Regions from separate parts of the Agromyces sp. Y575 genome, predicted to be linked through region 2. Evidence: riboswitches for the same ligand, from Rfam matches in the RefSeq annotation. Region 2 holds a riboswitch; the other holds the start of a gene.
What was found. Region 2 has a riboswitch for thiamine pyrophosphate ahead of thiM (hydroxyethylthiazole kinase). Riboswitches for the same ligand answer to the same signal wherever they lie in the genome.
Positions count from the first base shown of each region.

Region 1: another riboswitch for thiamine pyrophosphate. It lies ahead of AC1C2U_RS03840 (ECF transporter S component); the one in region 2 lies ahead of thiM (hydroxyethylthiazole kinase).

Region 1 is NZ_JCAIUI010000001.1:787,744-795,341, forward strand. Features, by position in the region: gene AC1C2U_RS03815 (serine hydrolase family protein) at 1-1,109, shown strand, start outside; gene AC1C2U_RS03820 (hypothetical protein) at 1,148-1,405, opposite strand; gene AC1C2U_RS03825 (nucleoside/nucleotide kinase family protein) at 1,464-2,036, opposite strand; gene AC1C2U_RS03830 (energy-coupling factor transporter transmembrane component T family protein) at 2,033-2,806, opposite strand; gene AC1C2U_RS03835 (ABC transporter ATP-binding protein) at 2,803-4,293, opposite strand; gene AC1C2U_RS03840 (ECF transporter S component) at 4,295-4,930, opposite strand; TPP riboswitch at 4,969-5,078, opposite strand; gene AC1C2U_RS03845 (spore germination protein GerW family protein) at 5,137-5,469, opposite strand; gene AC1C2U_RS03850 (DNA polymerase IV) at 5,549-6,805, opposite strand; gene AC1C2U_RS03855 (hypothetical protein) at 6,868-7,491, opposite strand.
Region 2 is NZ_JCAIUI010000005.1:124,528-132,125, forward strand. Features, by position in the region: gene AC1C2U_RS18420 (hypothetical protein) at 1-739, opposite strand, end outside; gene AC1C2U_RS18425 (bifunctional hydroxymethylpyrimidine kinase/phosphomethylpyrimidine kinase) at 862-2,490, opposite strand; gene thiE (thiamine phosphate synthase) at 2,483-3,193, opposite strand; gene thiM (hydroxyethylthiazole kinase) at 3,190-4,086, opposite strand; TPP riboswitch at 4,077-4,187, opposite strand; gene AC1C2U_RS18440 (signal peptidase II) at 4,255-4,908, shown strand; gene AC1C2U_RS18445 (fibronectin type III domain-containing protein) at 4,853-6,997, opposite strand; gene AC1C2U_RS18450 (fibronectin type III domain-containing protein) at 7,072-7,598, opposite strand, start outside.

The sequences.
Region 1 (7,598 bases), on a different contig from region 2:
CCGCGATCACGCTTCCCACCGCGGGCGCGAGCGCGATCGCCGTCCTCGCTGACGACAGCACGCCGACGACGCTCGCTGTGGCAGGCGACACGGCCGCGGTTCCGATCGGCAGCGCCGCAAAACTCATCACCGTGCTCGCGACCCTCGACTCTCTGCCGCTGCCCGCAGACGGCGGTGCCGGCCCGGCCATCAACATCGGACCCGAGGACTACACCGACTACCTCCGCTACGTCGCGGAGGACTCGCGCACTCTGCAGGTCTCGCCCGGCGAGAGTTGGACGGAGCGAGACGTCGTGCGTGCGGTGCTGCTCGCATCGAGCAACAACCACGCCGACACGCTCGTGCGCTGGGCGTTCGGCGGCGTCAACCCCTATGTCAAGGCGGCCAATGCCTGGCTCGCCGAGCAAGGTTTCACCGGGACCCGGGTCGCCGATGCGACGGGCCTGTCGGGCGACAATGTCGGCACCGCCGAAGAACTCACCCGCCTCGCGGCGCTGGCACTGGCCGACCCGGCGCTCGCGGCGATGTACGACACGGTCGAGTCCCCAGCAGTCGCCGGGGCGCGAAACGTGCCGGACGTGGTCGCCCATCTCGGCGACGCGGGAGTGCGTGCCCTCGCGCGCAGCTACACCGACCAGGCGGGCCTGACCTTCCTGTTCTCAACTGAGATCCCGGGCGCAGAAGGCGACCCATCACATCACCTCGTCGGCGCGATGACGCTCATGCCCGACTACGAGACTCTCGACGCCGCCGTTCGTGCGGCGGTCGAATCGAGCTCGCTCACCGCTCAGCCAGTCGAAGTCATCACCGCCGGCACGCCGTACGCGAGTGTCGAAGCGCCCTGGGGAGACCGAGCCGAGCTCGTCGCCACTGTGAGCCAGACGGATGTCTCGTGGGGCAACCCGGGCGGCGAGACATCCGTCACCGTCGAGGCGTTCACGACCGCGTCGGCGGGTCGTGACATCGGCCGGGTCACCGTGGCTACGGCCAGCGGGGAGCTCGCCTCCCCCCTCGAGTTGACGAGCGGCATCCGCGATCCGGGTCCGCTCTGGCGACTCACGAACCCCGCCGCGCTCATCGGGGCGTTCTTCGCCGATCAGCAGGGCTGAACCCGGGGGTCGCGCGCGGCCTCACTCTTGCGGTGTACTCAGTCGTTCTCGTCGTCGGACTCGACCGGGTCGGAGTCATCGGCATCGAACCGGAACTGCACCCGCACCTGTCCGTTGACCTCGCGCTCGTCGACCGCGTCGTACCAGAACAGCGATTCGAGACCGTCGACGGCGGCGACCATGCCGACGCGCTGTTCGGGCTTGCCGCCCACGAGGATGCGCTGCTCGAACTCGCCCTCGAGCGGACCGTCGAGGAACTCCGCGACGTACTGGGCGCCTGTCCTGTCTGTGCTCATATGACTACCGTAGCCCTCGGTCGCAGCGAGGGGCAGGGGGCCGCACGGGCGCGCCGACTCAGGCGTCGGCGACGCGAACCCGCAGGTCGGCACGACTGGCGGGAGCCGTACGCGCGACGTATCGCCGCCACTGCCGCTCCCAGAGATCCCAATACGGATCGAATGCGCCGTCGTCTCGTGCCAGCGCCCTGCGTTTGCGCACCCGTGCCGAGGCTTCGACCCAGACATGCACCGCATCGACCTGCGAGACGGCGGCGAACGCACCGCACCCCTCGATGATCAGCGCGTTGCCCGGATCGCTCGACTCGATCGAACCCGCACGGTCGGCCGCCCAGTCCCAGCGCCGCCACTGCCCCACCTTGCCACGCGCCCGGCGGGCGATGAGGGTGCGCGACAACTCGGTTCCGGCCCGTTCCAGCCCGGTCCAGCCGCGATAGGCGTCGTCGAGACGAACGAGGTCGGGCCTCTGACCTGGCCAGGCCCGCAGGATCGTGTCGGCGAGCGTGCTCTTGCCTGAGCCGCTGGGTCCGTCGATCGCGATGATCCGCGATCGCTCCGCGCGTACCCGAGCGAGCACGGCCTGAACGGCGGATGCCGCGGGGCCGACCTCGACACCCGGGCGATCGGTCACGACCACACCGGGTGGAAGGTGCCGGCCCAGATGGCCGCGCCGATCGCGAGCGCGGCGATGCCGACGGCGAGTGCGAGGAGCGCCGCGTCCGACCAACCGACACGGGAGACACGCGCCCAGGTGCGCGGTCGGTCGGACCCGAAGCCGCGTGCCTCCATCGCGGTCGCGAGTTTGCTTCCCCGCCGAATGGCGAGCACGAGCAGCGCGAAGGCCATCGTCGCGAACCGGCGAATGGCACCATGATCGCCGATGCCGCGCGCGCGGCGCGACAACGCCATCGCCCGCCAATCCTCGATGAACAGGCCGACGAGGCGTGCTCCCGCGAGCGCGCCCAGCACGAACCTGCTCGGCAGGCGAGCGATCTGTGCGAGCCCGTCGGCGAGCTCGGTCGGGTCGACATTCATGAACAGCAGCACCGCCGGCAATCCGATCGCGAGTACGCGCACGGTGACGGCGATGGCGAGTTCGATGGAGCCGTCGGTGACCCGCGCCAGCCAGAACGACCAGTACTCGGTGCCCTCGGGGCGCCCGTACAGCAGCATGCTGAGACCGGCGATCGGCGCCGCGATGAGGATCGGCCAGGTGCGTGCCACGAGTACTTTCGGGGTCACCCCGGCCATGGCGAACAGTGCGAGCTGCACGATGAGTGCGACCGCGGCGCTCACCCAATCGACCGTGAGGAGCAGCGGTGTGGTGAGGAGCATCGCCGCGGCGAGGCGGCTGACGGGGTTGACGCGATCGACGAGTCGCAGGCGGGGTGCCGCGATCATGCCGCCGCCTCCGCTCGGAGGCATTCCCGGCTGAGATCGAGATGCTGATCGCCGAGCGCCGCGAGATATGCCGCATCATGACTGATCGAGAGCAGGGTCACCCCGTCGTCGACGAGTCCCCTGAGCAGGCTGACGAGTTCGATCCAGGTGAGACGGTCTTGGCCGAAGGTCGGCTCGTCGAGGATGATGACGCGGGGCTGGGCGACGAGCGCGCACGCGACCGTGAGCCGACGTTGCTCACCGCCTGAGAGCGTGAACGGGTTCGCCTCGGCGAGCCGGTCGAGCCCCAGGCGTTCGAGCACCTCGCGAGTGCGCAGGCGGGTCGTCGCCGTGTCGAGACCCAGCGCCCGCGGGGCGACTTCGAGTTCGCGCTGCACGGTGGAGGCGACGAACTGGTGCTCCGGCTCTTGAAACACGGTTCCGATGCGGGTCAGCAATTCGCGCGAACGCCATCGGATCGGCTCCCCGCGCAGCCCGCTCGCGAGTTCCGCTGACGCGCGCACCTGCCCCGCGATCGGTGCCAGAAGTCCGCCCATCGTGAGGGCGAGGGTCGACTTTCCGGCGCCGTTCGGCCCAGTGAGCACGGTCGACGAGGCCCTCGGCAACGACAGCTCGAGCCCCTCTCGCACGACCGCATCGCTCCGGCGGCCGATTGCGAGGTCGATGCCGGCGAGATCGATGACGGATGCCGCCGCGGCGGGCCGCGCGGACGTGACCGTCGGCGGCGAGCCGGGCACCCAGACCCCGGCGGCGAGGAGCGCCGCGCGCTGCGTGTCGATGACGTCTCGCGGGTCGCCGTCGGCGATGATTCGACCGTTCCTGCCGAGCACCACCACTCGGGTCACGAGGTCGATCCAGACATCGACGCGGTGCTCGACCACGACGAAAGTGGCTCCCGTGCGCTCGAGCGTACGGTCGACCGCGTGACGAACCTCGCTCACCCCGTCGGGGTCGAGGTTCGCAGTCGGCTCGTCGAGAAGCAGTAGCCCCGGTCGCATCGCGAGCGCGCCCGCGAGCGCCAGACGCTGCTTCTGCCCGCCCGAGAGCGAGCTCGTCGGGTGGTCGAGTGGGAGATCCAGCCCGACGTCATCGAGTGCACGGCGTACGCGCGGCCAGATCTCCTCTCGGGGCACCCCGAGGTTCTCGCAGCCGAAGGCGACGTCATCACCGACGCGAGCGAGGATCACTTGCGAGTCGGGGTCCTGCAGCACGAGGCTCGCGCGGCCCCGCATCGAGCCCGGCCATTCGCCGTCGATGCGCAGCGAACCGGTCTCCTCGCCCTCCTCGGCTCCGCCGTGAACGCCGGCAAGGGCGTGAAGGAGCGTCGATTTGCCCGAACCCGACGGCCCGAGCAGCAGCACCCGCTCCCCCGGTTCGATACGAAGGTCGATGCCATCGAGCGCGGCGTCGCGCCTGCTGGCGTGGCGCCACCCCCACCCGCGCGCCTCCACGCGCGCGGGCCGGATTGCTTCGGAGTCGTGACCCACGTCAGACCCGCTGGGTCACGTCTTGACCCGCGGCGAAACGGCTGAGCGCCCCGGTGGCCGCGAGACCCCGCACGATGAGCCAGCCGAGCAGCCCGGCCAAGACCGCGCCCGACACGACCACCGTCGTGAAATAGAGCCCCAGGAACTCGGCGGACTTCTGCAGATTGCCCGACGTGAAGAGCTCGAGGCTCCAGGCCGCCGCGCCAGCAGCCGCACCGGCGAGCATGGCGGGCAGCACGCCGAAGCGGCGGTAGGCGAGGAGCGCGAACACCAGTTCGGCGCCAAGCCCCTGCGCCACACCGGCGTAGATCGTCTCGATGCCCCACTGGTTGCCGATGAGCGCGGACACCACGGCGGCAAGCAGTTCGACGAAGAGCGCCGCACCCGGCTTGCGAATGATGAGTCCGCCGAGCACGCCGCCGATGAGCCAGATGCCGACGGCGATACCGCCGAGGCCCGGCGTGAGCGCATCAGCCGCGCTGAACCACGCGTAACCGATGTTGTTCCAGAAGAGGAAGAGAAGCCCTGTCGCGATGCCGATCACGCTGGCGACGACGATGTCCACGACCCGCCAACTCAGATTGCGCGGCTTCGGATCGGCTGGAGGCGTGCTGGATTCAGTTGCTGCAGTGTGCACTGTCGTGCCCTTTCGATTCGTGGAAAGAGGCACGGGAATTGAGATGTGATTGCCCTCCCTGCGCTGGCATTACCCAGATCAGGTTCGACGGTCGAAGGTTGAGAACCTTCCTCTCAGCCCGGCTCACCGGACTCCCGTGTTCGTTGACGAGTATACGCCGACGAGCACGGTGAGGGTCGGCCGCGACGGCGGCGACGGTGGGCGTCTCAGCGCTTGAGCGCTCTGATCACCATGCGCAGCGCCTTGCCGGTGACCCACACGAGCGGGGTGGCGACGAGCAGCAGCCCGATGAGGTTCGGTTCGAAGCGAACCCCGCCATCGCGACCGACGTATGCGCCGAGCGGAATGGAGAGGCCACCGCCGCCACCACCGCCCGCCTCGTCACCCTTCTCGTCGGAGCCGCTGCCGGCACCGAAGCCGTAGTATCCGAGCGCCACCGGTACGAGCGTGGTGCCGTCGATCTCGACGGCATCACCGTAGGAGGTCTTCACGCCGACGCCGGCGACGGATTCAGCCAGTTCCAGTACGAGTTCAGCCATGCCTCCAACGCTACCCTCGGATGCGCCACTCAGCCACCCCCCTCACGATTCACACTGAGGCGGGTTCATCGCGGCGCGCTCACTCGCCGCCCGCATCCTTGCGTCGTGACGACTCGACACGATCGACGGCCGGGCGCACGAGCGAGGCCGGACGCACGGTACCTCGGCCGAAGCGAGCGGTCACCTCATCGATCGTGCGCTCAGCCTCGCGCCACTCCTCGTCGGGGTCCCACAACATCGCACCGGTACCCGACGGTCGAAGCTGCTCGGCGCGAACACCGATGAGACGGATGCGCGCGCCATCGCCGGCGAGTTCGCCGAGGGCCGCGGATGCCTCGTCGTAGATGCGGCGCGCGACATCCGTGGGCTCGCCCAGCGTGCGCGACCTGGTGACCGTGCGGAAGTCGCCGTAACGGAGCTTCAACACGACCGTGCGGCCGAGGAGCCCTGCCTTGCGCAGCCGCACAGCGACGTCGTCGGAGAGCCGGAGGAGCTCGCGCCTCAATTGCTCGAGATCGGTGAGGTCGTAACCGAACGTGACCTCGTGACCGATGCTCTTCTCCTCTCGGCCCGTGACGACGTCGCGAGCGTCGACGCCCATCGCGAGATGGCTGAGCTTGGCCGCGAGCGCCGGCCCGAGTGCACGCTCGAGCGCGTCGACCGGCATGGCGGCGACATCGCCGACGGTGCGCAGCCCGATGCGCGTGAGTGACTCCTCGGTGACCCGGCCGACGCCCCAGAGCGCCGAGACCGGCAGCGGGTGCAGGAAGTCGAGCGTGCGCTCGGCCGGCACGACGAGCATGCCGTCGGGCTTCGCCCTGCTCGACGCAACCTTGGCCACGAACTTCGTCGCTGCCACGCCGACCGAGCAGGTCAACCCGGTTTCACCGTGTACGCGCTGCCGCAGGGTCCACGCGATCTCGGCCGGGCTGCCGTGCAGGCGACGCGCGCCCGACACGTCGAGGAACGCCTCATCGATCGAGAGCTGCTCGACGAGCGGAGTGACCTCTTCGAAGATGGTCATCACCCGACGCGAATACTCGGTGTAGCTCGCGTAGTCGCCGCGCAATACGACGGCGTTCGGGCAGCGCTGCAAGGCGAGCGACATCGGCATCGCCGAGTTCACGCCGTACTTTCGGGCCTCGTAGCTCGCCGCAGAAACAACCCCACGCCCGGCGGTACCGCCGACCAGCACCGGCTTGCCGCGCAGATCTGGCCGCTTCAACAACTCGACCGACACGAAGAACGCATCCATATCGACGTGCAGGATGGGTGTCGCCGAATCGTCGACGGGGCCAGTGGTGACCTGCCGCGACGAGCCGTCCTGCTTGCTCATGCTCCGAACCTAGCCCGTGCCACCGTCATCGGAAGCCCAGGGCTTGCCGACGCGATCGAGTGTCAGAACCCGAAGTCGCCACCACCACCGAAATCGCCACCGCCGAAGTCTCCGAAGCCGCCTTGATCTGAACCAGAAGCGTCAGAGCCGCCGGCATCGGCGCCCGTGTCGGCGCCGGAGTCGCTCCCGGTGTCCCCGCCGTCGGCACCCGCCTCGAACGAGGCGGGGTCGGGCAGGAACGCCTGCGCGATCGCCGAGCCGACCACCACACCAGCGATGGAGCCGAGCAGCGAGCCTGCGAACATACCGCCGAACGACGGCCCGCCCTGTCGGCTGCGGCCACCCGAGGCATCCGCTCGGTTGAAGGCTCGTTCCACGCTGCCGGGAGCTCGAAGCTCGGCACGGGTCGCCGCTCGGGCCAGTGCGCTGGGCTCGTCGGAGACGAGTCGTTCACCGGCAGGTGCCTCTTCGGAGAGCGAGGCGAAGACCGCCGCTCGCTGCTCGGGAGTGAGCTTGGCGAACGCCTCGGCGTGCACAGCCTCAACCGACTCGGGCGGCGCCGTGCGCAGCAGGTAGCGGTATCGCTCGACGGCGAGCTCGTCGTCGCTCAGTCTGCGTGCCGAAGGAACCGGGCGCGCCGCGGGTTCATCGGGGACGGTGCCGAACAGTCGGTCCAGGAATCCCATTTCGTGCTCCTCAATCGTTCAAAGGACGACCACTGTACGGCCGTTCGTATCGTGCCGGCTGTGAGTCGGTCTCGATACGCTCGCTACTCGACCAGCGGTATGAGTAC
Region 2 (7,598 bases):
CGACCCAGAGCATCGCGAGGCTCGCGATCGCCGCGACGATTCGGCCGACCGTTTCGACTCCGCCCCAAGCGATCGCCGCGCCGACGAGCACCGCCGGCACCCAGCGAACGGCGTCCCAGAGCCAGGCAGGCTCGCCCGCGAACGCGGGACCCCCCGGCGAGAGGAGCGCGTGCAGCCAGCCGGCCGAGAGGATCGCCGCAACGGAGAGGCCGATGACCGCGCCTGCTCGCGGTGCTCGGGCGACGAGCGAGAGCACGCCGAGTCCGACGACGACCGCGAGGATCGCAACGGCGATGACCGCGGCGAGGTACACGAGCGACCACTGGTCGTCTCGCAGGCCTGCGGCGACGAAGCTGGTGGTCTGGAGGATCGCGACGACATCGACGAGGAGCACGCCGGCGAGCAGCATCATGAACCCGCCGCGCTGCGCACGGGCGCGCGTGGAACGCCCCACGAGCCCGGCGACCGCTGCACCGATGATGATGAGCGTGGCGATGAGCGACAGGGAGTACTGACTGAAGGGCAGCAGCACGATCGGCATCTCATCGGGCAGGGTGTCGGTCGCCCAGAGATTCTGCAGCGGCAGGCGCATGCCCGTGATCAGCCACGGCAGCAGGCCGAGCGCGGCGGAGGCCACGCCGAACAGAAGCAGGTGCCAGCCGCGCAGCGGTCGAGCCTGGCCGGCATCGGTCGCCAGGTACTCGCGGGAGGGCTGCACGTCGGGCGTTGCCTGACTCATTGCCACCTCGTCGTTGGATCGGTGCCGGCACAGAGCCGGGCGGGTGCGACCACCCTATGCTGCGCGGAGGCCGGAGGTCTCGTTGCGATCCTCCCGCGGCCGACTCGAGATTCGAGTCTCGCTCACCCCTCGCCGAGCGCCGACGCGAAGAACGCGAGCTCGTGCTCGGCTGATCGGCGGAACGCCCGACGCATCCGCTCGCGCGTCTCGGGCGTCGCACCCGCCGCCAGGCGCGTGACGATGTCGATCGCCTCGCGGTTCGCGACGGCGAACGCGGGGTCGGCGTACGTCGCGAGCCACGAGGCATACGGATGCGCCGTCGCCGTCGCCGTCGCCGTCGCCGTCGCACCGAAGACGCCGGCCGCGAGCCGCTCGCCGAGGTCGACGTAGATCCAGTAGCAGGGCAGTACGGCGGCGGCGAGCACCGCGTAGTCGCTGCGCGCGGCGGTGGCGAGTAGATGATCGAGGTAGGCGGTCGTCGCGGCATCGGGCTCGGCCGCGAATGTCGATGCTCCGGCCGATGCGAGCCACGTCTCGTGCAGCTCGAGCTCACCGACGAGGGAGCCGTGCGCGGCGTTCGCCCAGAACGCCTGCTCCGAGGGATCCGTCGCGAGACGCGAGGCGTCGGCCAGCACGCGTGCGTAGTCGCGCAGGTAGAGGGCGTCCTGCGCGAGGTAGTGGAGGAACGTGGGTCGCTCGAGGGTGCCGTCGGCGAGCCCGCGGATGAACGCGAGCCCGTCGATCGCCGAGCGAAGGTCGTGGATCGACGCCCACCACTCCGCCTCGACCTCGGCGGGTGTCGGCGCGGTGCGTACCCCGCTCCGTGACCAGAGCCCCGCGAAGTGGCTGATCGGCCCGTGCCCGCCGCCGACCTCGAGCGCTTCGCCATGCCGCAGCGATTCGCGCAGCCACCGGCGGGCCTCGACGATCGCGAGGGTCCAATCTCCGAGCTCTGCGCGAAGGCTCGCGATCGCGGAGGAGAGCGAGCACCCCGTGCCGTGCGTGGCTGTGGTCTCGATGCGAACGCCAGGGAACTCGACGATCGTGCCAGTCTCGGCGTCGACGAGCGCGTCGGGAGCGTCGTCGCCGTCGAGGTGGCCGCCCTTCGCGAGCACGAGTACGCCGAACTCGCGCGAGACTCGTCGGGCCTGCTCGAGCGCCGCAGGCCAGGTGAGTGCGTGCGGCTCGCCGGCGAGCACGGCGAGTTCATGCAGGTTCGGCGTGATGAGGTGCGCCCGGGGGATGAGCGCGCGGAGTGCCTGCTCGGCGGTCGGGTCGAGCAGTCGGTCGCCGCTCGTCGCGATCATCACGGGGTCGAGCACCACGATCTCGGGCCTCGTGCGCGCGAGCCAGTCGTCGACCGTGCCGATGATCTCGGCGTCGGCGAGCATGCCGATCTTCACCGCGTCGATCGTCACGTCGTCGCTGACCGCGTCGAGCTGCTCGGCGAGGAACGACGCCGGCGGCAGGTGCACGCTGCGCACGCCCCGCGTGTTCTGAGCCACGAGCGCGGTCACCGCTGCCATGCCGTAGCCGCCGACGGCGGCGATCGACTTCAGGTCGGCGTGAATGCCGGCACCGCCCGTCGGGTCGGTACCGGCGATGCTGAGCACGCGCGGCACGCGCCGCTCGCTCCGTACGCTGCGGGCGCCGGGCGCGCGGTGCTCTCGCGGGGGCGTGGTGGTGTCGAGCTCGAGGCGAACGGATGTCCCGGCGCCGGCGTCGACCGCTCGGCTGATCGTTTCACTCATCGCCGGGCCGCCGAGACGCGGCGGTCGCGGGGTGGCGCGGTGGCGCGGTGGCCGCCCAAGCGTCGACGAAGCGCAGCGCAGCGTCGCGGGGGTCGGCGGCGGCGCAGATCGCGGACACGAGGGCGACCCCGGCGGCGCCGCCGTCACGGAGCGCCGCGACATCGTCGAGAGTGATGCCGCCGATCGCGACGCACGGCAGCTCGGCCTCGGCCGCGAGTCGCGCGAACCCGTCGACGCCGAGAGCCGGCGGATGATCGGGCTTCGTCGCGGTGGGCCGGATCACGCCGACGCCCAGGTAGTCGACCGTGCCACGCGGCATCCGTCGTACGGCCTCGAAGTGGGCCGAGGTGTTCGCGGTGAGGCCGACGACGCCGTTCGGTCCGAGCCGCTCACGCGCGATCGCCGCCGCGGCGTCGCCCTGGCCGAGATGCACGCCGTCGACGGGCAAGCCGCTCGCCCGCGCCGCGAGGGCGACGTCGAGCCGGTCGTTCACGAGCAGCGTCGCCCGCCCGTCGATCGCGGCGCACAGCTCTTCGAGCAGCATCAGCAGCTCCGTCGAGGAGCCGAGCTTGTCGCGCAGTTGCACCACTCGTACTCCACCGTCGACGGCATCGGCCACGACCGACGCCACGCCCCGCGGGCCGCAGAGTGCCGCATCGGTGACGAGGTAGACCGAGAGATCGAGCGCCGTGCGCGCCGTCACGACCGCACCGACGTCGAGGGCTCTGCCACGGACGCGAGTTCGGCCGCGACCGCGGTGTACGGGTCAGCGGTGACCTCGACGAGCTGCACCCGGCCCCGCTCGGCGACCTCATCGGCCGACACCTGCGCGAGGGCATCGAGGAACAGCGGTGCGAAGCTGCCCGGTCCGGCGGCACGCGCTGCCGCGATCTCGGCCGCCACGGTGTAGACGAGCGTCGCTGCGACGGCGCCGGAGAACGCGTCGTCGGCGACCGCGAGGAAGGCCGCGGTGACGGCGCCGAGGGCGCAACCGCCGCCCGTGACCCGGGTGAGCAGCACGTCGCCGTTGGCGACCCGGGCAACCCGCCGGCCGTCGGTGATCAGGTCGATCGGGCCCGACACCGCAACAACGGAGCCGTGCGCCCGGGCGAGGTGAGCCGCGGCATCCGCTGCCGACTCGGTCGAATCGGAGGCGTCGACGCCACGTCCGCCACCGCCGGCGCCGGCGAGGGCGATGACCTCGCTCGCATTGCCGCGGATCACGGTGGGGCGCTGCGCGAGCAGCTCGTGGGCGAACGCGGTGCGCACGGGCAGCCCGCCGACGGCGACGGGGTCGAGTACCCAGGGCGTACCGCCCTCGGATGCCGCGGCCACCGCCTCGCGGGCGGCATCTCGCTGCTCCTCGTGCGGCGTGCCGAGGTTCACGAGCAGCCCCGACGCGATTCGCGCGAAGATCCCGGCCTCGCCACGGATGTCGACCATGGCCGGGGCCGCGTCGAGGGCGAGCAGGGTGTTGGCAGTCACGTTGGTGACGACACTGTTGGTGATGCACTGCACGAGCGGCGTCGCCGCGCGCACGAGGGTCAGGAGCTCGGCGCTGTGCCGGGCAGGGTCGGTTGGCAGACGATCGCTCATCGCGACATCCCTTCGCTAGTTCGAACTAGATCAGGTTCGACGGGTGTGTTCTCAGCCATGCCCGCTTCGTGAAGCGCTGCACGGCACCCCGTGTCACTGCGATGAAGCCTAGCGGTCACCCTGTGACGGTGGGCGACACGGGCATCTCATGCGAAGGATAATGGAGCGGTGAGTTCCGACCCCTCAGTGCCGCCGCCCGCTCCCGCCCTCGAAAGCACGGTGAAGCCGCGCCTGTTCTGGTTCATCGCACTGCTCGCCGTACTCGTGCTGCTCATCGACCAGGGCTCGAAGTGGTGGGCCGAGTCCGCACTCGAGGAGCGGGTGTCCGTTCCGCTGATCGGTGAGCTGATCCGTTTCCAGCTCGTCTACAACCCCGGTGCTGCGTTCTCGATCGGCTCCGACTTCACGTGGGTCTTCGCGATCCTGGCGGGCGTGGGCGTCCTCGCCATCATCGCGTTCTCGTGGCCGGTGCGCTCTCGTGGCTGGGCGATCGCGCTCGGACTCCTCCTCGGCGGCGCCACCACCCACCTCGGCGATCGGCTGTTCCGCGAGCCGGGCTTCGGCCGCGGGCATGTCGTCGACTTCATCGGCTACGGCAACCTCTTCATCGGCAACGTGGCCGACATCGCGATCTTCGCCGGTGCCGTGATGGTGCTCGTGCTGACCTTCACGGGCGTGCGGCGCAGCGGCGCCGTCGAGCCGGCAGACGCCCCCGCCGACGCTGACACGGCTACCGACTCCGACGCGGCTACCGACTCCGACGCGGCTACCGACTCCGACGCGGCTGCCGAGACGAACACCGGCACCGAGACATCCGCATAACTCCTCTGCAGTGCTGCTCACTCGCTCGACGTGCGCGAACCCGCACGACCGCGAATGCGGCGCCGCCGACGGCGATCAGCCCGAGCGCGAGCCAGCTGAGCAGATCGACGAGCGGCGCACCCGTCGAGGCGAGGCCGGCGTCGGCCGCCGATGCTCCCGCCACTCCGGCGGCCCCTGACGCGGCTGAGGCGAGCGTGATCGAGGAACGCGCGACCTCGACGCCGTTGATCGTGACCACGATCGAGTGCGCACCCGCGGGCGTCGCGGCCGGGATCGTGCCGGTGAACGTGAAGCCGCCGTCGGCGGCCGTCGTCGCGGTGCCGAGCGTCTGCGGCGTCGAGTGGAGTTCGACCGAGAAGCCGCCGACGCCCGGTGCCAGACCGGCGCCGACGACCGTGATGTCGCCGCCCGGCACGAGGTCACCCGTGACTGAGACCGAGCCCTTGACCGTGGTCGGGTCGACCACGGGCGGGCCTTCGACCGTCACGGCGTCCGAGGCCGCCGAGGCGGCCGAGGTGCCGACGGTGTTCCGCGCGGCGACCGTCGCGGTGTAATCGCCGCCGGGCAGCGCCGTGAAGGTGTGCTCCGTCGTGCCGGCCGGCACGGAGACGGGGGCGCCGCCGTTCAGTGCGACCCGGTAGCTCGTGACGGGCGACCCGCCGTCGGCGGGCTCAGCCCACGAGACCGTCACCGAGGTGTCGCGTACTGATGCGTCGGGCGCATCAGGTGCAGAGGGTACGGTCGCGACTGCATCCGACTCACGGGGCAGCGCGCCGAAGAACGTGTCGAGTGCCGCGATTCCCTCGTCGGCGAACGCGAGCTGCGCGGCGAGACCGGCGGGGTCGGGCCGGTCGGCGTAGCGCCCGGGCAGGTCGTTCACGTACCACCACTCGGTCATGTACTCCTTGTAGGTGCCGTCGCCGTTGTCGTGGATCCACTGCTGCACGATCGGTGCGGCCTGGCCGTCGACGGTGCGTCCGCGGTTGTACTCGAGCACGTAGGGCACCTGCAGCTTCTTCGCGGTCGCGAGCGCCTGCTCGCGGTCGCCGCCCGGGTAGAAGTCGACCTGGCCTGAGACGACGGGCACGTACTGTGTGACGAGGTTCGGCAGGTACTGCGTGACGAGGTCGCCGTAGAGGTCGGCGAACTCCGAGCCGGTGTCGCGGATGTGCAGATCGTTGCCCGAGTTGCCGTCGAGTCGCAGGTCGAAGAAGTACACCTTCTCGACGCCGTTCGCGACGGCCTGACGGTTGACCTCCTTCAGGAAGGCACGCGTGTTGTGGCACCAGGTGCCGCCGAAGAAGAGCACGTGGTCGCCGTCGCTCTCGAGGATGTTCACGAGCTCGGGGTACGTGACGGTCTGCACGCGCCAGTCGGCGTCGTCGTCGTCGAGCACCGTCGCGCCGCCGTACTCGGGCTTGCCCTGGTACGCCGTGGCGTGCTTGGCGTTGACGACCCGCTCGTTGAACGTGAACTGGTCGCTCGTGTCGAGCTCGGCCGCCGAGCCGAGCACGGCGGTGACCTCGGCGGTATAGGCGGCGAGTGCGGCGGGGTCTGCGAGCTGCTCCGCCGTGACGGGCGTGGTGATCGCCGAGACGATGCGGTCTTCCACGCCGCCCTCGGTGTGCGACGTGTCGTAGACCAAGAGCGTGGGATCGTCGGTGCCGTCGAAAGGCGTCTGCGTGTCCTTGCCGAGGTACTCGGTCACGAGGCGCGCCCAGAGCGGCGCGACGTCGGCGTTCGTCGTCGAGCGGATGTCGAGGCGGTCGCCGTCGAGTCGCGGGTCGAAGTTGTAGATGCGTTCGACGCCGGCGCCCTTCGCCACCTCGTTGATCGCGCCGATCGTCGCGGCCGTCTGCGGGTCTTCGGGTCCGCCGACGAGGAACGCGAACCGGCCGTCCTGGCCGAGCAGGAACTCGAAGCGCTCGAAGGTCACGCTCTCGTAGACGCTGTCGGGGCCGAGGCCCTCGTAGGCGTCATCGAACCAGTCGACGGTGTCGGTTGTGCCCGGCGCGGGAGCGGCCGCAGCCGGGGCAGCCGCGACTCCGCCGAGCACGGCCGTGCCGGCGATCGCGAGTGCGGTCAGCATCGCTGCCCGCCTCAGGGTGGGGCGGAGGTGGTCGGGCACCTTGCTTCCTTTCGTCGGGAGAGGGGCCGGGCTGGTCATACGGTCACGGATGTCTCGGCGGGCTCGTCGCCCTGGCGGTGGTCACCGTCGACACCGTTCGCCTTGCGGCGGCGCAGGAGCCGCTGGCCGAGCAGGGCGAGTGCGCCCACCGCGACGAGGCCGATGAGGATGCCGCCGCCGGCGAGCCAATCCGGTGCGCCGTTGCTGCTCGAAGCTGCAGCGGATACGGCCGCCTCGGTCGGGGGCTTCGCGGTCGCCGCCGTGATGGTCGCCGACTTCGATGCGCTCGACGCGGCGGACTCGCCGACCGCGTTCGTGGCGACGAGGGTCGCGGTGTAGACCCCTGCGCCCAGCACCGTGAACGTGTGCGAAGTCGCGCCGGCTGCGAGCGGAATCGCGGTGCCCTTGTTGAGCGACAGCTTGTAGCCCGTCACGGGCGAGCCGCCGTCGGCGGGTGCCGCCCAGCTCACGGTGAGCGCTGTGCCTTTGACGCTGAGGAGCGGTGCAGCCGGGGCGAGCGGCGCGGTCGCGGCGACGGCGGCGGGTGCGACGTCGGTGGCCG